Regions from separate parts of the Anaerospora sp. genome, predicted to be linked through region 2. Evidence: riboswitches for the same ligand, from Rfam matches in the RefSeq annotation. Region 2 holds a riboswitch; each other region holds the start of a gene.
The links. Region 2 has a riboswitch for cyclic di-AMP ahead of RTR76_RS20495 (peptidoglycan-binding protein). Riboswitches for the same ligand answer to the same signal wherever they lie in the genome.

Region 1 (3,279 bases), on a different contig from region 2:
GCATCGTATAAACCTTTGCGACCTGGAAAGCAGCTTCGTTCGCCATTCGAGTGTAAAGGTCAAATAAATAGGGAATATCCTGCTGCATTTTAGCTACGCCAGCATTTGCTTTCATATCTTGCATGACAAAGCTTTCGTTTAGCAGTGTACGGTATAGAGAAAGCTTTCGTTCTGAAAAGTCACGGACTATTTTAGCGGCAGTAGCAGCTTTAGCTGCAAAAAAACCCGACCACATTGCTAGATTAACTCCATGAACACCATTAACAAGAGCGGCAGCATCGCCAGTAATCATAATTCCCGGATGTACGAGGCTTGGAATACTAGTATAGCCGCCTTCCGGAATAAGCGCGCTGCCATACTCTTTTAATTTACCGTCTTTAAGTAAATGCTTAATATTGGGATGTTCTTTTAAGCGATTCAAAAGTTCATATGGCCGAGTACCCGACTGGGCAAAATCAGCTACGGACATGCCGACATTTAAGCTGATGCTGTCTTTGAAAGTATGAATAGACGCTGTTCCATTCATGCCGGCTGTTGGATAACCGTATAACCCGATTATGGCTCCTTCATTGGGTAATAAGTTGAATCGTTCTTCGATAATCTCAGCGGAAAGGGAGATGGTTTCTTTTACATAAAGAGACATATTAAGTGGTGATACGCGGTGAATAAGGCCGGATTTTTCGGCAAGCATGGAATTCGCGCCATCAGCTAACACGATGATATCGGCCAGATAATAATTAGGATGAGGTTCAGCTATTTTTACACCAATTGCCTGATTGTCTTTAAAAAGCACTTCAGATACATGGTGATTATTAAGCAGGATAGCTCCGGCATCTATCGCTTTTTGTGCCAACCATTGATATAAATGGATACGTTTTATCGTAAAGCGATTGTAGGGAGCCGCTGCTAACCGCTTGCTTTGATATCGGGTGCTTAGTACGGAATCCTCTGTCATCCACCAGAAGGACTGGTCAGTTACCATTCGTTCCCATTCAAGTTCATCCCAGAAATTAGGAAAAAGTTTATGAGTATGCTCTGCAATGATGCTTACTCCACCGCAGACTTTCGCACCGGGGTAGCACCCTCTCTCCAGGAGTAAAACCTTCAGTCCCTGCTGTGCCATAAAATAAGCGGCTGTGCTGCCTGCAGGTCCGGCTCCTGCGATAATGACATCAAATTTCCCGGCGGGAGCTTGATTTGTTGTTTGCGATTTTATACTGTCCGGATTAATTTTATAAGGTTTTTTAAAAGAAAACACTCTGTTTATCATGTTATTCACTTACCTTACGTTGCATAATAAGAAAAAAGTCCGTATACGGAAGGATGAGCACGATAATCAGCCAGGACAGGTAATTAGAGACGATCATGCAAATGACGGTGGGTTGTCAAACTTCCAGGTATGCTGTAGAATACGTGTTATGCCGAATTTCCCAGGAAAACGGGGGAACCATATTTGGGGTGAATCCGCAGAATTTCTGCGGTAGGGATATCCTCTTGTCCCGAACCCGTCAGCTAACCTCGTAGGCATATAGAGAGGAGAGACTATCATGAATAAACTTTTTATGACTTTAGGGTTACTTTTTTTCATAGGAGCGATCGCTCTTAGTTCAAAAGCGTCAGCCGAGGCTGCAGAACGTCAGTTTAAATCAGAGGCTATCGAGATGGTAGCAACTGCTTATGCCCCCGGTGCACATGATAATGGTAAATGGGGAGATTTGACGCACATGGGAACGAAAGTTCGTCCAGGCATTATTGCCGTCGATCCTAAGCTTATTCCCTTAGGTTCACGTGTATATATTGAATTTGCCGACGGACATGGTGCTTATGCTACCGCTGAGGATACAGGCGGAGCTATTAAAGGGAAGCGAATTGACATTGCTATGGCAACTGTAGACGAAGCGTATGAGTTCGGTATGCAAAAAGCAAAAGTATATATTGTAAAGTAAAGAGGAGCGTCCCAGGCTAAGCCTGGGGCTTTTTTCCTATTATTTGCCCATCGACAATGACGGTAGTAACATGTGTTGAAATAGCGAATGGATCACCATCAAAGATAACTAGATCCGCGTCTTTTTCAGCCTCTATACAGCCAACCCGGTTACTCACTCCAATAATTTGAGCAGCATGCAAGGTAATTGCTCGCAATGCCTCATCGCGGGGTAAGCCTGCTTTTACCGCTAAAGCAGCCTCTAAGCGTAAGCAATTAATCGGCAAGAATGGATGGTCGGTGATTAAAGCTATTTTTACCCCGGCTTCATGGAGCAGGGCCGGTGTGCGGTAGGTACGGTCCTTTAACTCGACTTTAACTCTGGCGGTGATGGAGGGACCGATAACGGCAGGAATAGAACGCTTGGCAATTTCCTCTGCAATTTTATGTCCCGCAGTTGCATGCTCCAGTGTAAGCAGCAGATTAAATTCATCAGCAATACGGATTGCCGTCATAATGTCGTCTGCCGCGTGCGCGTGAGCTCGAAGCGGTATTTCACGGTTCAGCACCTGTACAAGTGCCTCCATGCGCAGGTCACGTTCGCCTGTCCCTGAAGCGATCTTATTTGCATAATTTTGAGCAGCGACCAACTGTTCCCGGATCATGCCTGCAATTGTCATGCGTGTTGAGGGAGGACGGTCCTTTGCCATGTATATTTGGATCGGATTTTCGCCAAAAGCAATTTTCATCCCTGCTGGCTGGCGAAGGATCATGTGATCAATTACGGTACCGTGTGTTTTAATCGCAACGCTTTGTCCGCCAATCACGTTTTCGCTTCCAGGAGTAACAATAATAGTCGTCACTCCACCGCATAATGCGTCAGATAAGCCTTGATCTTCGGGATTGATGGCATCTATGGCCCGCAAATGTGGACAGAGCGGGGAGTTTACTTCATTTTTGTCTACGTGAGCCTGTCCTACACCTTCTTCGGCAATACCGAGATGGGTGTGACAGTCGATTAACCCGGGAGTAATTTCTTTGCCTGCAGCCGATATAACGGTTGCATTGGCAGGAATGGCAATATGTTGGCCAACGGCAATAATTTTTTTCTTATCAATTAAGATTACGGCCCCTTCAATAGTTCCGTTTGAAACAGTATGAACAACACCACCAGTTATTGCAAGCATAAATACCTCCAACGACAGTATATGCTTAGTTTAAACAGTTGGACAAAATAAAATCAGGACTAAACAAATTATGTTTAGTCCTGACAATTTTAGAGAATTTTTTGGTCAATTAAATCAATCAACTGAGTAATTTCCGGTTTTGTAACCTGAGCAGCAGCTCCGAGTGCT
Region 2 (3,279 bases):
AACGGAGTTTTTTGCTGCAATAGTAACATTCTGCACGCGATTACTCATTTTCAAAACGGCCAATGACACAGAACGTTCCGCGGCTTTTTGCTGCCAGCTTACCCTGGCTGTCGCAAATATCTGCCTCTACCACAATAGTTTGGCGTCCATTATGAATGACTTTAGCATCAGCTAAAACGGTCGTACCGGCAGATACACCTTTAATATAATTAATATTCATCTCAATGGTAACTACTCGCTTACCGCAAGAAGCACAGGCTACCCCCATTACCGTATCCGCCAGAGACGCCAACGCTCCGCCGTGGGCTGCGCCATACAAGTTAGCATGCTTGTCCGCTTTGACCGGCATAGTAAGTTGTACATGGCCTTCTGCAATACTGACAATTTGCATTTCCAGCAATTTTACATAGGGGTTGCGATCATATATTTCCATTAAATGTTGTTGAAGCCACTCTACCGAGCTATTCATGATGCTTCTCTCCTTACACTTTCTGATAAGATTAGAAAAGACTTGGCTTTCACCAAGTCCTATAGGACGCAGGTGGAAGCCTATGTCATTCTTATTTCGCAATCAGAAAGCTACATTTTCTGTAAGATAAAAAACAGGCGCATGCGCCTGTTTAATCAAGAATATACACCGTCACACGCTGAACGCCAAAATCCATCGCCTGACCATGACTGTCAAAAGCAAGATCAATCCGGTTGCCTTTTATTGCACCACCAACATCATCGGCAACAGCATAACCATACCCTGGAATATATAATCTGGTACCAAGCGGTATGGTATTCGGATCAACAGCCACAATGCCTTTATGAACAGGGTTGCCGCGGCTGGTACGATTGGAATTACCGGTATCATAAGCCGAGTAAGCAGAAGCCGTTACAACAAGCGATCTACTATAGCGTGAAGGCTCGGCACCAGCACGTTCTAAGTAACCCCAGGTTTGCTTGCCAACTACTCCATCAACTGAGAGCCCATGAATACGTTGAAATTCTTGTACCGCCTGGTATGTAGAATTACCAAAGATACCATCAACATCGCCACTGTAAACGCCAGCATCAGTCAATAGTTTTTGCAGCACCTGTATCTCATCGCCACGCATACCCTGTTTGAGTAACTTATCCCCTGGTGCAGCAAAGACAGCCGCATTCGTGAATAGTATTACTGACAATAAGACAGTAAGGAATAGAATCTTTTTCAATTGGTCCACCTCTCTTTTGGTGTGCCGTTGAGAATACTGCTTTGAGCAGAATACATTCTCAGCGGTCTTTAAGCCTCCGGGGTTAGCTGTCGGGATAGGGAAAAGAGAGAATTGAGAACACGCCCCTTCGCATTTTCGCGAATTATCCCCTGTAAATTTATGTGGTTCCCCCGTACTGTGTAGATTCGGCTCCACAATCTATATTACAACAATTTAATTCTTTGGTCAAACCTGGGGCTATACGCCTAACGTTTCTACCACAGCTTTGTTGACGACTCCCGTCACTTCCAAGCCTTTGTCCTGCTGGTATTTGCGGACAGCTTCCTCCGTTGCCCTGCCATAGATACCATCAGCACGTTCGTGAAGATATCCCATTTCTTTCAGTTTGATTTGCAAAACAACAACATCAGCACCTGTTGTCTGGTACTTCAATACGCGCTGTATCTTTACGTTTCTTCCTTCTATTTTCACCGGTGTTCCCACCGGAATCCATTCAAACAATTCCTCAACATCTTTATTGCGCATTCGTATACAGCCATGGCTGGCAAACTGCCCAATAGACCAGGGTTTATTGGTGCCATGAATGCCATAGACTCCCCAGGGCACGTCCAGGCCCATCCACCGTGTACCAAATCCGGTTCCCCAGTTATAGTCCTTCCAAACCACATGCCATTCACCGATTGGTGAAGGTGTTCCACTCTTGCCGACAGCAATCCGGTACTTTTTGAAGAGCTTTTCATCACTATATACTTCCAGCATCCGGTTCGCTAAGTTGATCGCGATACTGACATTGCTGCCTGGTACTCCTTCCACCACCGGATTATCCTGAATAACAAACTCCCGTTCATCAGCAAATTCAAAGCCGATAATGCCAAAGACTAAGCTCAATAAGACGATAGCGGTAATGCTATAGTAAAGGCGCTGCCGGCTGCACGGAAATGACCGAAAATAAATCATACCCTGCCCCCTTACGTTATTAGTTACAGATATATATGCATTCCAGGATGAATGTATTTCCGGAATAAGCTATAATGAAGCTATGCTAACAACTTGGAGGCGATCCTTGTGACCGATCTTTTATTTCAAAATAACAGCTATATTCGCCAGTTTCAAAGCCGGATAAAAAAAACGATCACCCTGCCTAACGGCAATGTGGGCGTCGTGCTGGAGCATACCGCCTTTTATCCTGAAGGAGGCGGACAACCTTCTGATAAGGGACAGATAAATGGTATCCCGGTGAATGATGTCTACAGCGAAGGAAGCGATATCATTCACGTCATGTCCGACCTGCCGCAAGCCGGGGCAGTAGAAGCTGCAATTGACTGGTCACGGCGCTTTGACCACATGCAGCAGCATAGCGGACAGCATATTTTATCAGCCACCTGCCATGAGCTGTTTGGAGCAGCTACGGTAGGCTTCCATCTGGGCGCGCAATCCAGTCAGATTGATCTTGACCTGCCTGGCTTTACTGACGAGCAGATGAATGCTGCAGAACAATTATCGAATGAGATGCTTTATGGCAATAAGGCTGTACGCATTCACCAGGCTACGCAAGCCACTCTGCATGAATACCCGCTGCGTAAACAACCTGCTAAAGATTTTGCTGCGATTCGCTTAATTGAAATAGAGGGAATCGATTGCTGTCCCTGTGGCGGAACCCATGTAGCAGCAACAGGTGAAATCGGCATGATTAAAATTCGCAGCTGGGAAAGAAAAAACAATGCAATTCGTCTTGATTTTGTGTGCGGTTATCGTGCTCTTGCTGATTATCAATACAAGAACCTATTAATAAAAGAACTTTCCGGACGCCTGTCAGCACCGGGACCACAACTGCTCTCAACTTTAGATAAGCTGTTCAATAAAGCAGATGAAACAAATCGGCAACTGGCAGCCGCCAGACAAGAGCTCAACGTGCAGCTTGCCGGCAACCTCTACCGGCAAACAGAACCGAAAAAGGGAATAAAAATCATTGTATATCAGTTACTAAATTCATCTCCCGCTGATGTAGCCGGACTTGCCAAGCAGCTTGTCTCTTCGCCTGCGACAGTTGCACTGCTGGCAGGAGTTGCTGACGATA
Region 3 (3,279 bases), on a different contig from region 2:
ATCATAATAGCCATAATAGCAGTTAAATTTAACGACTCTACCAGCATATCGGGTACACCAAAAGAAAAAGCCTGCTGTAATAACCATAAGTCGTTCGTAAATAAGGAAATCGTCTCACCGGTAGAGGTATTAACAAAAAAGGCAAAATCCTGATGTTGCAGCTTGGCAAACATATCTTGTCTCAGTCTGGCAACCATTTGATTTCCGGCCTTGGCAATAGTATAACCATATATGTAAGTAAAAGCGCCCCTTACAAGATAAAGACCCACAATGGCTCCAATGATTAGATGCAGCGAGGCCAGGTCTTGAGCGACTAGGGCACCATCAATGAGATATTTAATGACAACAGGCGCAGCCAGGCCAGCCAAACTCGCAATGATAAAGCAGCAAATTGCAGTTGTCACCATTGGCCAATAAGGACATATAAAGCTGTTCCAATATAGTTTGAGCATGATGGCCTCCGGTAAAACTAAGTAAAATAGGCAATAAAAAATGGGAAGGCCGGTTACGCCTTCCCTAAATTTGCTATAACACCCGGCGGGCTCCGATATACCGGGCACCCCAGTAACTGCTTTCCATGCGGTCAATAGCAATACCGCGGCTGGATGTAGCACTGATAAATTGCCCGTTGCCGAGATAAATTCCGCTGTGCGAAGCACCCGGCGCATATGTAGAGAAGAATACTAAATCCCCCGGCTGCAAGCGGTTATACGATACCGACTGTCCGACATCATACTGCTCATCGGCTGCACGTGGCAATTGTATTCCATAATTCGCAAATACAAAGCGCGTAAACCCGGAGCAATCGAATCCATTCGGCGTAGTACCGCCAAAAACATACGGGACGCCCACATACCGATTAGCGGTTTGAATAAGGCGCCTGACTGTGGTTGTCGAAGAGTCGCGGCTTACTGGGATTTCGCGGCCCATAAGCAACCGAAAAGTTTGAGCTCCGACTACACCGTCATCAGTCAAGCCATGATCTCTCTGAAAGGCTTGAACGGCAATAGTCGTCTGTTCTCCAAAGTCGCCATCAACGCCTACTTGATAACCAAGCGAGCTCAATTTCGACTGTATCATGGAGATGTCTTGTCCTTCATCACCCTGCATAAAAGCAGAAGCTGAGGCAAGCGATGCTACACTAAAGAGCATCAAAAAGCAAAGCGTTGTTCTGAGAAACTTATGCAACTGTCTGTGCTCCTCTCGACAGCCTCCGAGGTTAGCTGACGGGTTAGGGTTGTAGGCCCCCTACCTGCACGAAAGCAAGTTTCACCCCTTTGATTGGTTCCCCCGTACCTGAGCTGGATTCGGCTTTTCTCTGCTCATCTTTTATCCATTCGTCATCAAGTTGCAAATTCCTGCCACTTAAGACAAGGATTCTGACAGAAACTAGGAGAGATCCTCCTTTTTTTTCGACCTTCCCGGTTGCGCCTCATCAACGCGCAGCCAGTACAGCGGCCGCTGTTTAACTTCTTCAAAAATGCGGCCCACATATTCACCAATAACACCCAATCCGGCCAGTTGTAATCCACCAAGCATTAAAATGCTGGCTGTAATCGTTGCCCAGCCTGGTGCAGCCTGCTGCGTAAACACCTTAATATACAGCACATGTAAAGCAAGAATAAAGCTTCCCAGTGCGCATAACACGCCAATGTAAAAAGCAATGCGCAAGGGCAGCTTCGAATAAGCGGTAATCCCATCCAACGCAAAATGCAGCATTCCCTTTAGCGAAAATTTTGTTGTTCCTGCATAACGAGGAGGAGCAGTAAATTCAATCAATATTTGCTTATAGCCTATAGCGCTGATCATGCCGCGTATAAAACGCGCCCGTTCACGAAAGCGACGAAAGCTTGTAACTACAGTTTTATCTAACAGTCTAAAATCCGAACCGCCTTCATTGATATGCACATTAGACACACTATTAATTAATTTATAGTATAGGCGGGAGGTGAGCTTTTTAAACCAGGAGACACCCTCCGTACTTGTCCGGATAGTCTGTACAACCTCATACCCTTCTTCCCATTGCTTAATCAGTAAGGGCAGCATAGATGGCGGATGCTGCATATCGCCATCCATTGTGATTACAGCATCACCATCTGCATGGTCTAAGCCACAGGTAAGGGCAATTTGGTGTCCAAAATTGCGGGCTAGCACTAAAGCCCTTACCCGGTTATCACAATTGGCCAAACGATCAAGAATCAACGGGGTTGCATCTCTCGACCCGTCATCAACAAATATGATTTCAAAGGTATAAGCTAAATCTTGCATATTCTTAACAACTTCTCTATAAAAGTTGTCAATATTGTCTTCTTCATTAAAAACCGGCACAACAATTGAAATCAACATTACTTACAGCTCCTTTCATGCTTATTCGCATTGCATGGTTCAGCCATAGTTCACTAGCAATAAGCATGAATATGACATTTATATTATATGGAAAAACAGGCAGCAAATGCCTCATAAAAAACGGCTCAAGCGTAAGCCTATGCCCACACTCCAGCCGGTTTTTCTGCCTATTTTACCAGATCGGGACGCAATACCTGAGCACCATGAAGATAAATATGATGAATATCCGTTTGGGGCTTATTCGTATTTAACAAAATCAAGACACGTATGCACATTACCGGGCCATTATCGGCGTCCATCTCCTGAGCACCGAATAACGGAACCTCACTCCAGCCAATTTCCCTGGCTGCAGCAGCCGGGAAAGCAGCCGTAATATCAGGAGTGGCACTAAATATAGCAGCACCAATATCTTCTAGCTGTATATTATTTTCTTCCACCAACTTAGTTAATAGCTCAGAGGTTCTCTTTACAATGCTGGAACGTTCATTATTTTCAACCGTAGTAGCTCCCCGTATTCCTCGCAGCAAGTTAACACCTTCTCTTATTGGAATATGTTAGTATTCGCCGCTCAGTAAAATAAATCCTACCAGACTATGCACTATAGTTTATTACAGCGGCAGGAATCGCAGGTATGGCACTTCCACCAGCCACAAACAGGGCAAACTTTATTTTTTTCATTTAGTTCTACGTATTTTCCTTCTTCAAGGTCTTTCCAGCAAAAGACGCTGCCATGTGCTTTATATAGAGTAACCGACTGAGCATCAATCCATAGTTGTTGTCCAAAAACAGTAATTAAAAGCTCATTATGCCGTGTCTTTTCATTGAAGCGGCATTGCTCTACAGGAAACTGTTCAACTTGTTTCGCAAACGAAATTCTGGTATATAAATTCCGTATATTCATCATCCCCACCTCCGTTAAAAGCTATGAGTGCA

Region 1: another riboswitch for cyclic di-AMP. It lies ahead of RTR76_RS05035 (3D domain-containing protein); the one in region 2 lies ahead of RTR76_RS20495 (peptidoglycan-binding protein).
Region 3: another riboswitch for cyclic di-AMP. It lies ahead of RTR76_RS10890 (NlpC/P60 family protein); the one in region 2 lies ahead of RTR76_RS20495 (peptidoglycan-binding protein).

What each region holds. Positions count from the first base shown of each region.
Region 1 is NZ_DALZUO010000004.1:42,560-45,838, reverse strand. It holds gene RTR76_RS05040 (FAD-dependent oxidoreductase) at 1-1,270, opposite strand, end outside; cyclic di-AMP (ydaO/yuaA leader) riboswitch at 1,410-1,541, shown strand; gene RTR76_RS05035 (3D domain-containing protein) at 1,548-1,946, shown strand; gene RTR76_RS05030 (amidohydrolase) at 1,963-3,111, opposite strand; gene RTR76_RS05025 (chemotaxis protein) at 3,201-3,279, opposite strand, start outside.
Region 2 is NZ_DALZUO010000046.1:11,746-15,024, reverse strand. It holds gene RTR76_RS20505 (alpha/beta hydrolase) at 1-36, opposite strand, end outside; gene RTR76_RS20500 (PaaI family thioesterase) at 41-469, opposite strand; gene RTR76_RS20495 (peptidoglycan-binding protein) at 621-1,211, opposite strand; cyclic di-AMP (ydaO/yuaA leader) riboswitch at 1,260-1,403, opposite strand; gene RTR76_RS20490 (L,D-transpeptidase family protein) at 1,440-2,159, opposite strand; gene RTR76_RS20485 (DHHA1 domain-containing protein) at 2,268-3,279, shown strand, end outside.
Region 3 is NZ_DALZUO010000011.1:61,308-64,586, forward strand. It holds gene RTR76_RS10885 (ABC transporter ATP-binding protein) at 1-452, opposite strand, end outside; gene RTR76_RS10890 (NlpC/P60 family protein) at 526-1,188, opposite strand; cyclic di-AMP (ydaO/yuaA leader) riboswitch at 1,194-1,323, opposite strand; gene RTR76_RS10895 (glycosyltransferase family 2 protein) at 1,390-2,346, opposite strand; gene aroH (chorismate mutase) at 2,514-2,873, opposite strand; gene RTR76_RS10905 (hypothetical protein) at 2,945-3,250, opposite strand.